DNA from 3 places in the Blautia sp. RTP21359st1_E11_RTP21359_211015 genome. Region 2 is predicted to be linked to each of the others. Evidence: riboswitches for the same ligand, from Rfam matches in the RefSeq annotation. Region 2 holds a riboswitch; each other region holds the start of a gene.
The links. A riboswitch is a leader RNA that binds a small molecule or an ion and turns the genes downstream of it on or off. The one in region 2 is predicted to bind thiamine pyrophosphate.

Region 1: another riboswitch for thiamine pyrophosphate. It lies ahead of thiS (sulfur carrier protein ThiS); the one in region 2 lies ahead of thiW (energy coupling factor transporter S component ThiW).
Region 3: another riboswitch for thiamine pyrophosphate. It lies ahead of thiC (phosphomethylpyrimidine synthase ThiC); the one in region 2 lies ahead of thiW (energy coupling factor transporter S component ThiW).

Annotation. Positions count from the first base shown of each region.
Region 1 covers NZ_JBDGAB010000064.1:94-5,870, reverse strand. The annotation lists gene AB5026_RS16395 (sulfate ABC transporter substrate-binding protein) at 1-116, opposite strand, end outside; gene AB5026_RS16390 (hypothetical protein) at 372-1,196, opposite strand; gene thiH (2-iminoacetate synthase ThiH) at 1,490-2,731, opposite strand; gene AB5026_RS16380 (thiazole synthase) at 2,925-3,710, opposite strand; gene thiS (sulfur carrier protein ThiS) at 3,874-4,077, opposite strand; TPP riboswitch at 4,327-4,434, opposite strand; gene AB5026_RS16370 (Ig-like domain-containing protein) at 4,526-5,644, opposite strand.
Region 2 covers NZ_JBDGAB010000025.1:41,608-47,384, reverse strand. The annotation lists gene AB5026_RS10245 (alpha-N-arabinofuranosidase) at 1-1,451, shown strand, start outside; gene AB5026_RS10240 (aldo/keto reductase) at 1,519-2,508, shown strand; TPP riboswitch at 2,832-2,934, shown strand; gene thiW (energy coupling factor transporter S component ThiW) at 3,271-3,825, shown strand; gene AB5026_RS10230 (hydroxyethylthiazole kinase) at 3,788-4,690, shown strand; gene thiE (thiamine phosphate synthase) at 4,707-5,348, shown strand; gene AB5026_RS10220 (Lrp/AsnC family transcriptional regulator) at 5,663-5,777, opposite strand, start outside.
Region 3 covers NZ_JBDGAB010000012.1:72,297-78,073, forward strand. The annotation lists gene panC (pantoate--beta-alanine ligase) at 54-893, shown strand; gene AB5026_RS06365 (bile acid:sodium symporter family protein) at 897-1,898, shown strand; TPP riboswitch at 2,101-2,209, shown strand; gene thiC (phosphomethylpyrimidine synthase ThiC) at 2,374-3,678, shown strand; gene AB5026_RS06375 (leucine-rich repeat protein) at 3,973-5,777, shown strand, end outside.

The DNA.
Region 1 (5,777 bases), on a different contig from region 2:
TAGGATACGTTTGTAATGCTGACACTGTCCGCCGCATAAGCGGTTGCTCCTGTAAGACTTCCGATGGTTACTGCTGCCAAAAGGGCTGCTGTTGCTGATTTCCATTTTCTTTTCATAATACTTTTCCTCCTGTTTTTCTGCCTTTATTTTTGTTGTTGGCTTATTATAAACACGAGTAAGTCTTTATGAAAACTATAGAATCGGAAACCGTTTTCATGCTATCCAAAATTCCTGGTATTCCTACCTTAAAAAACAGCAGAAAAATCCCGGAAATCGGTAAATAAACATATGATTCCGTATAAAAATTTCCATTTCAGAATATTTACAGAAAACGTAATCAGCCTTGTATTTACAGTATTTCTGGTGATTTTTTATTTGATATTCAATTCTTCCAGCAGCTTTTTCATATAATTTTCATCTTTCATAGCCTTATCAAGGTCTTCTGTACGGTTCTCTTCCAGAAGTTTTTTTGACAAAAGCAGTCCCTGCTCCATTCCTTTTTTCATTCCTTTTTCCATTCCCTCATCCAACAACATCTGTCCAAGTCTTGTCATAGATATAACCTCCTTAATCTCATCCAGATCTTTACTATCCAAAAACTTATCTGCCAGAGTATATAACATTGCCATTGTTTTTTCTGCTGTTAGGCCACGTTTCTTTTTGGATAGTATAACTGCTTCTTTGATTTTTTCCTTAATCTTCATATTCCCAGACATTAATGGTGTCAACGATAGGCTTGCATAATCTTCTTCCGTAAGCTCTGTTCCGTCTTCTTGTTTTTGTCGTATTTTTTCAAAAACCTCATCTGCATTTCTATCCTTGAGATATATCGGTTGTATCCGATATGTAAACAGTCCCATATTCAATTCTGTCTTAACCGATTTGATTCCACCTGAATAAATCACATAGGTTATAACATTTTTTCCTGTTTTATGTGAATATACCGCATCATAGGCAAGAAATCTGCGCAAATCATTTTCTCCCTTGTCGGTTGTCTGGAATTCTATATGAATATAAAATCCTTCTTTAGTCAGAAATGTAAAATCCATATATAAAGAATGAATAGTAAGTTCTATCAGCTCTGTAGGACCAAGATTCACAAATTCATAGTCAATTCCAAGACTTTTCAGGATCGTATCACGGAAATAATCAAATCCCATTTTCATAATAGCATCTTCATGTTTTGTATTTGCCATGTGGCACCTCTTTTTTAGTTCAGTATCGTTATCGGCTGTGCCTTGAAAATGCTTTTGTAATTTTACTCTGACTCTTTATCTTATGTGAATTTTATTATTCTTAATCGTCCTCCTTGTTATATTTATTTTATCAGACCCGGACTAAAAAATCATCATTACTCTTCCGACAAATTCTTCCTTTATTTTCTATCCGTTTTTATTTTATGGTTATCCACACCCACCCCGGAGAAACATTCTCCGGGGTGGGTGGTTTTCCACATATTCCACAGAAGTTATCCTCTTCTGTCGTGTTTTCACAGATAAATATAGTCGTTCATGACTGGCTGCAGTCCGTGGTCTTTCAGGGCGTTGAAGACTTCGTCCACAGACCTTCCGTCGGAAATCTCAAACTGATCATCACCTTTATCCTCAATATCATCCACATGGCTTCCGATTCCGGTGCTGACACCTGCAGAGATCTTGGTTGCTGCGATATTCACCAGATTGTCACGGACACGCTCACACTCTCTGGTGGATACAGTAATACTTGCAAACGGCATAAACAGACGATATGCACAAACTACCTGCAAAAGCTGCGGTTCGTGTACATCCTTCGGGTTGATCCTGTCGTTGTTGATGATCGGACGAAGTCTCGGGCAGGAAAAAGCGATCTCTGCGTGTGGATATTTTCTCTGCAGAAGATATGCATGATATCCCGTTGCAAAAGCATCCTTGCGGAAATCATCCAGTCCCAGAAGTGCCGCAAAACCAACACCTCGCATGCCGCCTTTTAACGCACGCTCCTGTGTATTTAACCTGTATGGAAAAATCCTCTTGTGGCCTGCCAGATGCAGAGTTTCGTATTTATCAGAATTATAAGTCTCCTGGAAAACTGTCACATAATCTGCGCCGCATTTGTGAAGATATGCGTACTCATCAGAATTCATCGGATACACCTCAAGACCGACTACCTTGAAATATTTCCGGGCGATCTCACAAGCCTTTCCGATATATTCCACATTAGATTTCGTTTTGCTCTCTCCGGTAAGAATCAAGATCTCCTGGAGTCCGGTTTCTGCAATGGCTGCCATCTCTTTCTCGATCTCATCTGCATTCAGCTGTGCGCGGCGGATCTTGTTGTGGCAATTAAATCCACAGTAAATACAGTAGTTCTCACAGTAGTTTGCAATGTAGATCGGTGTAAACATGCAGATACTGTTTCCAAAATGTTTCCTTGTTTCGATCCGTGCAGCCTGTGCGATTTCTTCCAGAAGAGGCAGCGCTGCCGGTGAAAGCAGTGCTTTAAAATCCTCCGGTGTACGGTTGTCATGAACAAGCGCTCTCCGTACATCCGCTTCTGTGTACTTATCATAATCATATGCGTTCATTGCGGAAATAACCTGATCCATTACATCAGATTCTTCCAGCTGTTCCATATCCGGAAGGTACTTCATGTGATCGATACGGTTCTTTTTCATATCTTCCAGAATTTCTTCATTTACAATACTTTCATTAAAATGGCCGTCCTGCTGACTGGCCTGTACTGTTTCTGCCATTGTTGTTGTGTCGCTCCTCTCGTACTTTTATTATTTTCAAATTTGTAATATTTCAGTATCTGTTTTTAGCCATTCGTTTTCTTTTCTGCTCTGGTTGATCTGCATCAAGTGAATATTCGCAATCCGCTTTCGCTACACAGATTTCCCCTTAATAACCGTATATTTCCGAGTCTTTCAATATACTGTCATTATTTTACTCATGCAAAAATCCGGTCAGCGGTGAGGATGCACTTGCACCTCTCTCCAGAGTTCTTCCCATACCGGAAAGATATGCACTTCTTCCTGCCTCAATAGCTTTCTTAAAGGCTTCCGCCATAACACGGACGTCTCCTGCAGTTGCAATGGCTGTATTTGCCATAACTGCTGCAGCACCCATTTCCATAGCCTCACATGCCTGTGACGGGCGGCCGATTCCTGCGTCCACGATGATCGGAAGGTCGATCTCGTCGATAAGGATCTGGATGAATTCTTTTGTACAGATTCCTTTGTTGGAACCGATTGGAGAGCCAAGTGGCATTACACAGGCAGCTCCTGCATTCACCAGATCTCTGGCTGCATTCAGATCCGGATACATGTATGGCATAACTACAAAGCCCTCTTTTGCAAGGATCTCTGTTGCCTTGATGGTCTCGTAATTATCCGGAAGAAGATATTTGGAGTCATGGATAACTTCGATCTTTACAAAATCTCCGCATCCAAGCTCGCGGGAAAGTCTTGCGATACGAACTGCCTCTTCTGCATTTCTGGCGCCGGACGTATTCGGAAGAAGCGTAACATTCTTCGGAATATAGTCCAGAATGTTCGCAAGTCCACCCTCATTTGCACGGCGCAGGGCAAGTGTTACGATCTGAGTTCCTGCTTTTTCAATACATGCTTTTACAAGCTCCAGGGAAAATTTTCCGGAACCAAGGATAAAACGGGAAGTAAACTCATGGCCTCCCAGGATCAGTTTGTCTTCATTTGTGTTTGCTGTTGTCATTTTTTATGTCCACCTTTCTTTATGTCTGTTTGCAGAAAATATTTCCACCGATTTATAACCAGCGCCTTCTTCTGCCAGATCATTCTTCATCTGCATTTTTTCAGTAACTTATCTGTCAGTTACTGCCGTGGTATATCTACCTAATTTTATCTCTATAGCGACATCAGCAGCTTCCGCCGCCCATAAACTGCAGAATCTCCACAACATCGCCATCTTTCAGTACTGTTGTATCGTAAGTATCTCTCTTAATGATTTCTTCATTCAGCTCTACTACAACCTGCACCGGAACATAGTTACATGCTTCTAGATATTCTGTTACTGTCACCGGCTTTTCCAATGTTCTGCTTTCACCATTTACTGTGATCATGATCTCTCCTTTCCGGAAACTTCAAAAGCTATTCGTCAATAAAAAAAGAGTTCACAAAGAAATACACCCGCGGTGGTGCACCCCTTCATGAACTCAGTTCACTCTCAAATTTCCCAATATTCAATTGTCGATACCGGGGTTAAAAGCGTTCGCTCTTGATCCCTTCCCTGTAAATCCTGATCTTACGTATTCAATCGGATAAAAACATCCGCATCCAATAAAAAAGGAGATACACCAAAGTATCTCCCGTAAATTCATCTTATACGTTCCTACGTTGGCATTATCCAAATCAGGTATAAGGGTCGAAGTTGAAGACTTCCTCTCAGCCTGCCATCACAAGCTCCCCTGTTATTTACATGGTTTAGTATAATTCCGATTCTGCTTCATGTCAAGAACAATAAATTTTGGTTTTATTTGCCGGTTTTATTTGCAGAGTGAACAGTAACTTTTATTTATAAGCAGTGAATCCCAGATCTTTCATTGTCAGATTTAAATTCTTTTTCAGATAATCATTTGCTACTTTCATTGTCGCTTTCATCATAATATTGGAAGAATCCTGCAGATCTGTCATCGCTTTTTTTCCGTTTGTATACAAGAAAGTCAGATTCTGACCCTTATAAGCAGATGCTTTTGTAGAAGAAGTCACCAGCAGAAAGACTTCATTTGTAGACAGGGCGGACTTCACACTGACCGTATCAGATTTCACACAGTTTCCGATAATATCCAGTCCGGCAAGGATTCCATCTGAAGGCATAGAGAGCAACATCCCAATATCTATCTTATCTTCTTTCTTCAGATAACCGATCATCAGAGTACTTTCTTTATCTACTTTGACATTTATAAACTGATTTCCGTCTTCAGTATATTTACCTTTCTGACTGATGTATTTTTTCAGTTTGCTATAATTCTGCGTCAATCTGGTATTAGCCGAGGTCGGATTCTTTACAGTAACCTTGCAGGTGAATTTTCTGCCGCCAAGAGTCGCTGTGATAACCGCTGTTCCTGTTTTTACCGCGGTGATCTTTCCGGCAGAAGTTATCTTGACAACATTTGTGTTGCTGCTCTTCCATGACGGTTTCAGACTGGTGCCTTTGATCTTCAGTGTATAAGTTTTTTTCGGTGCCAGTGTCAGGCTGGTCTTATTCAGGGTGAGATAATTCAGACCTGCGATTGCTGTCAGTCCTTTTTTATTATAGCTACTCCAGATCGTATTTTTTCCGGATTTCCGGTAAGCTCTCACTGTGTAAGTATAGCTTACTCCGGTACTTACTTTTGTATCGGTAAACGTAACATTTTTGCTTCCTGTGATGTTTTTTACTGTTTTCCATCCGCTGTTTCCGGTCTTGCGGTATACCCGGTATCCGGCAACTCCTTTTACCTGTTTCCAGCTGAAAATAATCTTATTCCTGCCGGAGATCTTAATAGAAGACATAGTCGGCGTTGCTACGTCTATCGCCGCCTGTACTTCTGTCGCACTGATCAACTCCGGAACCGCAGCTGGTGCCGCCGTTGCAATCATAAAACCTGTCAAAATGCCACATAAAGCTTTTTTCCAATTTCTTCTCATACGCTTTTTTCCTTTCTGCTTTGTGGTATATCTAGATTCCCTAACAAATATAGTATACATTACAAAAAATATTCCTGCTATGATATTTTTCACCGAATCGGGGCTTTCGGTGAAATTCGGCAGTTTCTACAAT
Region 2 (5,777 bases):
AAAGAATCTATGGTTCCTTTATAGAACATCTCGGACGTGCGGTTTATGAGGGGATTTATCAGGAAGGCAGCCCTCTTTCTGATGAGCAGGGATTCCGGAAGGATACTCTGGAGCTGGTAAGGGAGCTTCAGGTACCGATCGTTCGTTATCCGGGCGGAAATTTTGTATCCGGATTCCGCTGGGAGGACAGCGTCGGACCGAAAGCTCAGCGTCCGTCCAGACCGGAGCTGGCCTGGGGTGTCATCGAGACAAACCAGTTTGGACTCAATGAGTTTGTGGACTGGTCCAGAAAAGCCGGCAGCGATGTGATGATGGCAGTAAACCTGGGAACAAGAGGACCGGAGGATGCGAAAAATCTTCTGGAATACTGTAACTTTAAGGGTGGTACCTATTACAGTGATCTCCGTAAGGCTCACGGCTATGAACAGCCGCATGATATCAAATTATGGTGTCTCGGAAACGAGATGGACGGTCCGTGGCAGATGGGACATAAAACTGCGGCAGAGTACGGAAGAGTTGCAGCAGAGACTGCCCGCCTGATGAAATTTATGGATCCGGAGGTTGAGACTGTTGCATGCGGAAGCTCCAGTCTGGAAATGCCTACCTTTGGCTCCTGGGAGTATACGGTTCTTGACGAGGCTTACGATCAGGTGGATTATCTTTCCCTGCATCAGTACTATGGAAATGCATCGGGAGACACTGCCGATTTTCTGGCAAGCTCCAAGGGCATGGATGATTTTATCTCAGGAGTGGTTTCCATCTGCGATGCTGTAAAAGCAAAGAAGCATGGAAAAAAACAGATCAATCTTTCCTTCGACGAATGGAACGTATGGTACCACAGCAATGAACAGGATAAAAAGCTGGAAAAATGGGTACAGGCGCCCCATCAGCTGGAGGATGTTTATAACTTTGAGGATGCACTTCTTGTGGGAAGCATGTTGATCACACTTCTCCGTCATGCAGATCGTGTAAAGATCGCCTGCATGGCACAGCTGGTAAATGTTATTGCGCCGATCATGACATCCGATACAGGCGCATGGCGTCAGACGATCTTTTATCCGTATATGCTGACAAGTGTGTTTGGAAGAGGAACCGTCCTTAATACACAGGTTCTCACACCTATATATGAAAGCAAGACTTATGGAGAAGCTCCATATTTGGATTCTGTATGTGTCTGGGATGAGGAAAAGGATACGCTGACGATCTTTGCAGTGAATAAGAGTCTGGATGAGGATATGGAAGTTTCCTGTGACTTGAGACAGTTTGAGGGATATAAGATCGTAGAGCATATTGTACTCAATAATGATGATCTTCAGGCAGCCAATACAGAGGCTCAGCCGGAGAATGTAGTTCCTGTAAAAGCCAGTGCAGAGTGCTCAAAGCTGGACGGCGGAAAACTGGAAGCAGTTTTTGCAAAACACAGCTGGAATATGATCCGTCTTGCGAAATAAGGGCCGGTGAAGTATAGTAAAAGCAGTTACAGAAAATGTAAATCATGCTACATTATGGGAGGTTTTTATGTACACACCTGCAAAGGAACGCTACGAAACTATGGAGTACAACCGCTGCGGTGAAAGCGGCCTGATGCTTCCGAAGGTGTCTCTTGGATTATGGCATAATTTCGGAGATACTTCTGATTATGAAAACATGAAGCAGCTGTGCTTTACAGCTTTTGACAATGGTATCACACAGTTTGACCTTGCCAATAATTACGGACCTGCCTATGGAAGTGCGGAACGGAATTTCGGCAAGATCCTGAAAGAAGAACTGATGCCATACCGTGATGAGCTGATCATCACAACAAAGGCAGGCTATGATATGTGGGAAGGCCCTTATGGAAACTGGGGCAGCCGCAAGTATCTTCTGGCAAGCCTTGACCAGAGCCTGAAGCGCATGGGTCTGGAATATGTGGATATTTTTTACCATCACAGAATGGACCCGGAGACTCCGCTTGAGGAGACTATGGGGGCGCTGGCAACAGCGGTTCAGCAGGGCAAGGCCCTCTATGTGGGACTTTCCAATTATGATGGAAAAACCTTAAGCCAGGCAGCAGCGATCCTGAAGGATCTGAAATGCCCCTTTGTGATCAACCAGAACCGGTATTCCATTTTTGACAGAACAGTGGAAGAAAACGGTCTCAAGAGAACCACCGGCATTTTGAAAAAAGGTCTGATCACCTTCAGCCCTCTTGATCAGGGACAGCTGACAGACCGTTACCTGAACGGGATCCCGGAGGACAGCCGTATCCGCAAAGATGGAAGATTCCTTAAGGAAAGTGTGCTGACGCCGGAGCGTCTGGATCAGATCCGGAGACTGAACGATCTGGCAGCCCAGCGTGGAGAGAAGCTGGCTGATATGGCGCTTGGCTGGCTGCTTCAGCATAAGGAAGTTACCAGTGTTCTGATCGGAGCTTCCAAGCCGCAGCAGATCCTTGATAATGTGAAAGCGATCCACTGTGCACCGTTTACAGCTGAGGAGCTGCGTCTGATCGACGAGATCTCAAAATAAGATTTATATACTTCCTGTTTTACTATGAAAAGTAGTGAAGCAGGGAGTTTTTTATGTCGAAATAATTGTTTAACTGAATTAGGAAAGTTTCCGGGTTACTGTTCACTGGTAATATTCCGCGAGGTGTTTTTTTGTGAGCGAAGGTCACAGAAAACCCGAGACATACCGCGCGAATTTATGCGATTAGCATAAATTCTGTGCATCGCGAAGCGTGTTGCTGAGAACGGAGTGAACAGTAACGTCTCCGGCGGGAGTGCAAAGAGCAATAAGCAGTGGAGGTTTGACAACGGGATAGGTGTGTGCTATATTGAAAAACAGAAAAGAAAAGAGCCAGCGGGAGCTTGTGTGACAGGCTGAGAGGAAGATAGATCTTCGACCGTACCTGATTTGGGTAATGCCAACGGAGGGATTGTGATCTGAGAGCGTGTCTCCGTGGAGTTTGCCATGGGATGCGCTCTTTTCGGATGCAGGAATGGAACTGGAATGGTCTGACAATGTGGGGATGTGAAAGTGACAGAGACTGCATGTGGAGCTTCTGCGGCGAGCGGGCAGGAAGGGGAGCGCCTTAATGTCTGGCAGGAGAGTGATATTCCGGAGGATTTTTCCGGAAGGATCATGTAAGCGATGGGAATCCGTGTTTTCGGAGTGAGAGGAAGTAAGGGAACTTCGACCGCCAAAATCTAAGGGCAGACTGCAGCAGACGGGAAGCTTTTGCCCGGATCTGACAGGGCTCTGCCTGATATTTCAGGGAGGAAAAACACTATGGAAAAACAAAGGATGCACACGCTTCGTATGGTAATGCTGGCAATGATGGTTGCGATCGGTGTCGTTATTTCACCGATCCTGAGGATTGAGGGAATGTGCCCCACGGCGCATCTTGTCAATATCGTATGCTCGGTTCTGATGGGACCGTGGTATTCCCTTCTCTGTGCGACCATGATCGGCGTGATCCGTATGATGTTCATGGGAATCCCGCCACTTGCACTGACCGGTGCAGTATTTGGCGCATTCCTTTCAGGTGTGTTCTACAGACTTTCCAAAGGCAAGATCATTTGCGCGGTGATCGGTGAGATCTTTGGAACAGGTATCATCGGATCCATGGTTTCTTATCCGGTGATGGCATTCCTGATGGGAAGAGGCGGACTGACAGCATTTTATTATACGCCGATGTTCCTTGCAGCAACCACAATGGGAGGATGTGTTGCCTATATTTTCCTGAAGGCTCTGAGTAAAGCAGGTCTTCTGGTGAAATTCCAGGCAGCTTTGGGTTCAAAAACATATGAGACAAAGAATTTTACAACTGCGAAAGCGAATTAAAGAAGAAAAGCCGCTGATCCATTGCATCACCAATCCGATCTCGATCCATGACTGTGCCAACGTGGTCCTTGCAGTAGGTGCAAGGCCGATCATGGCGGAGCATCCGGCAGAGGTGACAGATATTACGGCATCGGCTGGTGCGCTGATGCTGAATCTCGGGAATATTACCGATGCCAGGATCGAGTCAATGAAGCGTTCTATGAGAACAGCGATGGAAAATAAGATCCCGGTTCTTCTGGACCTGGTAGGGGTTGCCTGCAGTGATCTCAGGCTGGATCTGGCACGGGAGCTTTTAAGGATCGGTCATCCGGCAGTGCTGAAGGGAAATATGTCAGAGCTTCTGGCTGTTTCCGGGCTGCCGTCTCATGCGATCGGAATCGATGCGGGTGTCGAGGATGCTCTGACTGAGGAAAATATCGATGGAGTCAGTGAAGTGCTTAAGGCTTTTTCTAGAAATAATCAGGCAATCGTGCTGGCTACCGGGAAACAGGATTTTGTTACGGATGGTGAACGGGTTGTTTTGGTACAAAATGGCAGTGCGGCGCTGTCCGGGATCACAGGAACCGGCTGTATGGTCGGTGCACTGACTGCTGCGTTTTTGCCGGGGTGCGAAGATAATATTGCGAAAGAAATGACGGATAGTATAGAGGCAGGTGTCTGGTCTGGCGTTGAGACGGAATTAAATGGGAGATCCGGGAATTATCTGGCTGCGGCAGTGCTTGGTACTGCACTTATGGGTATCGCCGGCGAGGAAGCGGAGAAGATTTCCCGCGGTCCGGGAAGCTTTCAGGTAAATCTGCTGGATGAGATCTATGGGCTTTCGGATCGACAGCTGCTGGATCTGTTGAAGATTGAAATGTACTGAAAAAGAGGGGATTAGGATGGATAGAAAAGATTTGGATGTAACGTTGTATCTGGTGACGGATAGTTCTTATCATACGGAGGAGTCTTTGCTCCGTACGGTTGAGGAGGCTTGTAAGGGTGGTGTGACTCTGGTCCAGCTTCGCGAGAAGAATAAGGGTGGACGGGAGTATCTGGATAAGGCTTTTAAGGTGAAGGAGATCACAGATCGTTACAATGTGCCGCTGATCATTGATGATCGTGTGGATGTGGCGCTGGCCTGTGATGCGGCTGGTGTGCATGTTGGAGCTTCTGATATTCCGGTTGCTGTGGCAAGGAAGCTGATGGGACCGGATAAGATCGTGGGGGCTACTGCCAAGACGGTGGAGGCTGCTGTGAAGGCTTATGAGGATGGTGCGGATTATCTTGGTGTGGGGGCGATTTATCCTACTACTACTAAGGTTGTGACGATCCTTACCAAGGTTTCTACGTTGAAGGATATCTGTGAGGCGGTTCCGATTCCGGCGGTTGCGATCGGGGGATTGAATGCCGGGAATATGGATGTGCTTGAGGGCGCAGGCATGAGTGGTATGGCGGTTGTTTCTGCGATCATGAAGGCGGAGGATCCGAAGAAGAATGCGCGGGAGCTGAAGGAGAAGATTGTTGCTTTGATGGGAAAGTGATTTAGGAAATGAATGGAGAGCAGTGGTGGATTTGAGGTTCATTGCTGTTCTTTTTTTGTTGAAATACGGACGCCCGTGAGGCGTGTGCTGCCTGTCGCCGGGGCTTCGTCGGGGGCTGGCTTCTAGGCTGCCGGAATTCTGCTAAAACCGTTTTCCAAAAGTCCGAACTCGCGTCTTGCAGCCGCTCAGACAGCGGACTTTTGAAAAACAACGCAGATTTCCGCCAGCCAAGAATCAGCTCCCCTCCTGCAGAGTCCGGCGACAGGCAGCACACGCCTCACGGGCTGGTTTTTCAAGGCGGCAGGGGAGGGTGGTTACTCCACCGGCAGATCTCTGTGTTCTACGCTGGTGGAGAATACGATCTGTGTTTTGGTGCGGCCGAACTGCTGGAGTTCGTTGATGAAGTGGTCCAGTTCCATGGTGGAGCGG
Region 3 (5,777 bases), on a different contig from region 2:
GAAATCGACAAACCCGGCCATAGTATATAGTGGCTGAGAAAGAGGAGAGCACAATGCAGGTAACAAAAACAGTAGAAGAAACAAGAAAACAGATCAAAGCGTGGAAAAAAGAAGGCAAAACAGTAGGACTTGTCCCGACTATGGGATTTCTCCATGAAGGACACGCAAGCCTGATAAAAAAATGCAGAGAGCAGAACGACATCGTAGTAGTATCTGATTTCGTCAATCCGACACAGTTCGGACCGACCGAAGATCTGGAAGCATACCCGAGAGATTTTGAGCGTGACAGCAAACTCTGCGAAAGCCTGGGAGCAGACCTGATCTTCTGCCCGGAGCCTTCTGAGATGTATCATGATCCCCACGCATTTGTAAGTATAGATACTCTGTCAGAGACACTTTGCGGAAAAACACGTCCGATCCATTTCAAAGGTGTGTGTACCGTTGTGACCAAGCTGTTCCACATTGTGGCACCGGACAGAGCATATTTCGGACAGAAAGACGCACAGCAGCTGGCCATCATCCGCAAGATGGTGCGTGATCTGAACTTCGATATTGAGATCGTAGGCTGTCCGATCATCCGTGAGGAGGACGGACTTGCAAAATCCTCCAGAAATACATACTTAAGCCCTGAAGAGAGAAAAGCAGCTCTTTGCCTGTCAAAGGCAGTAAAAGCCGGACAGGAAGCCATTCACGCAGGAATCCCGGCAGAAGAGCTTCTCGGAAAAATGCGAGCAGTGATCGAAGCAGAGCCTCTGGCAAAGATTGATTATGTATCCATGGTAGATGCACTTACCATGCAGCCGGTGGAAAAAGCTGACCGCAGCGTTCTTGTAGCAATGGCTGTTTACATCGGAAAAACAAGACTGATCGACAACTTCAGCTACGAGGTATAATGTATGGGAAAAGTTTTAAAGAAAATCGGAATTATCAGCAGCCTAGCATCCAGATATATCGGGATCATTATCATCGCTTTTTCCTGCCTGGCTTTTTTCTGGCGTGACGGATTTTCCTGGATGACGAACTATACGTCTGTATTTCTGGGAGTGATCATGTTTGGTATGGGCCTGACCATAAAACTGGATGACTTCCGGGCAATTTTTTCCAGACCCAAAGAAGTGGTGATCGGTGCAGTGGCTCAGTATACCATTATGCCGGTGATCGCCTGGCTTCTGTGTAAAGTGATGAACCTTCCGGCAGATCTGGCACTGGGAGTGATCCTGGTGGGATGCTGTCCGGGCGGAACAGCCAGCAATGTGATCACCTATATCGCAGGAGGTGATGTGGCGCTTTCTGTGGGAATGACTATAGTTTCCACACTGGCAGCACCGTTGATGACACCGTTTCTTGTATATGTTCTGGCAGGAGCCTGGGTGGAAGTATCCTTCTGGGCCATGGTGCTTTCTGTGGTAAAGGTAATTCTGATCCCGGTTCTCCTGGGAGTTTTTCTTCGGAGCCTTGCGGGAGAGCATGTGGATAAGGTATCCGATGTTATGCCGCTGGTGTCGGTTGTAGCTATTGTTATGATCATCGGAGGAATTGTGGCTGTAAATGCAGAGAAGATCGTAAGCTGTGGAGTTCTGGTGCTTGGAGTAGTGGCGATCCACAATTTCTGCGGTATGATGCTGGGATTTCTGGCTGCAAAAATCTTCCATGTGGAGTATTCCAGAACAACAGCTATAGCTATAGAGGTAGGTATGCAGAACAGTGGCCTTGCTGTCTCACTGGCAGCAGCTAATTTTGCAGCCAATCCGCTTGCAACACTTCCGGGCGCGATCTTCAGTGTATGGCACAATATTGCGGGTTCCATTTTTGCGGGGATCCGCCGTGCAGGTGCAGAAAACCTTGCAGAGCTTGACCGGATCAGGGAAATCGACTGCTGTAATTGCGAAAAGCAATAAGCAGTGAATGCGGATTGCGGATGTCCTCCTGACGGGGAACAGCAAAGCTGTGGAAGAATGTCTGTAAAGAAAGATCCCGGGGAGTTTGAGAGATAAAATGACAGATTATGTCGAAAGAAAAAGTCATAAAATGCAGAATTGTGGTTTACAAATTTTAGCCGGTATACTATAATAACCACATGGACGAACAAACGTCCCCAACATATGAAAACAGGGGGGCCCGCTGAAGCGAGCTGAGAGTAGACTGTAAATGTCTTGACCCATAACCTGATTTGGATAATGCCAACGTAGGGACATATGCACGAAGGATTCTTAAAGACACAGAAGATCAGAGAGTACAGAAGAGATCAGAAGTACAGAAGATTTTCATTAAGTACGTAAGAGTAAGAGCCGGTTGCCGTGATGCGTATGCGTTGCAGCAGCCGGTTTTTTGTTGTATAAACACAAAGAATTTATGGAAGGAGATTTTTTTTACATGAGAAATTACAGTACACAGATGGAGGCAGCCCGTAAAGGCATCATCACACCTGAGCTTGAGATCGTAGCTAAGAAGGAACGCATGACAACAGAGGAACTGCTTCCGCTGGTAGCCTCCGGTAAGGTGGCGATCTGTGCAAATAAAAATCACAAATGTATCGATCCGGAGGGCGTAGGTTCCATGCTCCGCACCAAGATCAATGTAAACCTTGGTGTATCCAGAGACTGCAAGGACTACGATGTAGAGATGCAGAAAGTAATGGAAGCTGTAAACATGGGCGCCCATGCTATCATGGATCTTTCTTCCCACGGAAATACCATTCCGTTCCGACGCAAGCTTACATCCGAGTGTCCGGCAATGATCGGAACCGTTCCGGTTTATGATTCCGTTATCCACTATCAGAGAGATCTTGATACGCTGACAGCTAAAGATTTTATCGATGTAGTAAGACTCCATGCACAGGATGGTGTTGACTTCGTAACTCTTCACTGCGGAATCACAAGAAAGACCATCGACCAGATCCGTAACCACAAGAGAAAAATGAATATCGTTTCCAGAGGAGGATCTCTTGTATTTGCATGGATGTGCATGACCGGTGAGGAGAATCCGTTCTATGAATACTACGACGAGATCCTGGATATCTGCCGCGAGTATGATGTGACCATCTCCCTTGGAGATGCCTGCCGTCCGGGATGTCTGGCTGACGCAACAGACGTATGCCAGATCGAGGAGCTTGTACGTCTTGGCGAGCTGACCAAACGTGCATGGGAAAAGGACGTTCAGGTTATGGTTGAGGGACCGGGACATGTGCCGCTTGATCAGGTTGAGGCAAATATGAAAGTACAGCAGTCCATCTGTCAGGGTGCACCGTTCTATGTATTAGGACCTATCGTAACTGACGTTGCACCGGGATATGACCACATCACATCCGCGATCGGCGGAGCAGTAGCTGCTATGTCCGGAGCAGCATTCCTCTGCTATGTAACACCGGCCGAGCACCTTGCACTTCCGAATCTTGAGGACGTAAAACAGGGAATCATGGCATCTAAGATCGCAGCTCATGCAGCAGACATTGCCAAAGGTGTCCGCGGTGCCCGTGAGATCGATGACAAGATGGCAGATGCCAGAAGAAAGCTTGACTGGGAGGCACAGTGGGAATGCGCCATGGATCCGGAAACAGCAAAACGTATCTGGAACGAGCGCAAACCGGAGCATGAGGATACCTGCTCCATGTGTGGTAAATTCTGCGCAGTACGAAGCATGAACAAGGCACTTGCAGGAGAGCATATCGATATTCTGTAAGAATACAGAATGCATATGAGCATGCAGCATCACAGTAGAACGTGGTGTTGGCAGTATCCAGCCAGAAAACTGGTTGATCGAATGCGGATATGGAAAGAACAGTAATGCTGAAATTGTGGAAAGTCTGATGTTCCGATAATAAAACATAAACCGCTGTGATCTAAAATGAAGATCACAGCGGTTTTTTGCAGAGTAGGGGACATTATTGCAGCTTGCGAAAAGACAGGGCCGCGTTATAATAAAAACAGAACTTACATATAAACGGTTTACATAAAAAGGAAGGAAAGGTACGAAATGAAATTTCCGAAAAAATTGATAGCATTTGGTCTGTCATTATGTATGTCTGTTGTTCCATGTGGACCGGTGGCGGCCGAAGATTTTACAGACGCACAGACGGATATAACAGACGCCATTGATACTTTTACAGATGACGGGAATTCTGAGGAATCAGAAAATACCGTAAACACAGATCAGATCACGGAAGAAGATACTGCCGTGAGCACAGATCAGATTACAGAAGAAGAGTTTCCGGGATCAGATATCGGAACGGAAACGGATGAAGCTGAAAGCTCAGAGAGTGAGGAAATACAACAGGATTCTGATGAAGGATTAATTCTGGAAGAACCTTCGGCGGTCATCAGAAAAGCAGAAGGAACAGAGGATACAGAGGAGGCTGCGGCACCGGAAGAAATTTTTGGTGACGGAGAAAACCAGGAGCAGCAGGAAGATATATTCACAGATGATATTCCGGCAGCAGGCACTTCCGAAAAAGAAACAGATGTAGAGAGCACAGAAATATATCTGTATGCGATGAATGATACTTACAGCAGTGTGATCTCCATGCCGGATACCATGCAGACATCTTATCAGATCCAGACATCCGGCAAAAATCCGGTATATACGGTTGTTTCCGGTTATACTGCGAAAGTCAGCGAAACCGGTCTTGTTACTCCTAAAATGCAGTATGTAACCTATGTAGACAAAAACGGAAATGACGTAAAGAGCCAGTGGGAATACATGTTTGGAGAGACCCTGATCTCTGTACAGGATGGAAACAGTACCGTTTATTATAAATTCATACTCAAAGATTATGCGGAGTATTACGCAGAACAAAAAATGGATACATTTCTCAAAGAAAATATTACTGCGGAAATGTCCGATTATAAAAAGGTTGAGACGATCGCCAGATGGCTTGCCAACAACTTTAATTACAGTCAGTATCATTCTGGTTATACAGGCCTGATGCTGGATGGCGGCGGAGACTGCTGGGCCAATACCAGCGCAGTGAACTATATGTGCGAAAAACTGGGACTGACCGTGTATGCAAGGTATGCGGCCAATGATCCGGGGGCAGGAAGCGGTCACAGGAACTCCGTAGTCATTATTGACGGCGAAAGATATCTGGTTGACTGCGGATATACGGGAAATGCCCCCAGACATTATGAATTGTCCAAAATGGACTATGACTATTCTTATGAGATCCTGAATGATGGAACACTCAGGCTGTATCAGTATGAAGGGACAGATACAAATATCGTAGTTCCGGATACTATTGACGGAAGAAAAGTAACGGTTCTTGGAAACAGTACCTTCCAGTATTGCACCCAGGCTTCTGATATAGAGTCTGTTACTTTGCCGGATTCGCTTACAACCATCGAAAAGAATGCTTTTTACAACTGTGAGAAATTGAAATCTGTTACGATTCCCCCAAATGTGTCATCTATAGGGCTGGCTGCTTTTGTGGAGGGCTTGTCTGAGTCCAGTCTGACAGAAATTAAAGTAGATCCGGAAAATCCGTATTTTTCTGAAAAAGACGGAGTGGTATTCAGCAAAGATGGCACAAAATTGATCGTGTTTCCGTCCGGACGTTCCGGAGATTACCAGATCCCGGATGGAACTGTAAGCGTGGGAGACTATGCTTTTTATTACTGTGTAAATGTTTCTTCCATAACAGTCCCGGGAAGTGTCAGAAGCCTTGGAGAAGGTGCATTCGGAAACTGTTCGTCGCTTACGAAAGCTGTCCTAAACGAAGGCTTGGAAGAAATCGGTGAATATGCATTCCAGAGCAGTTCAGGGATCCGTGATATTATAATTCCCGC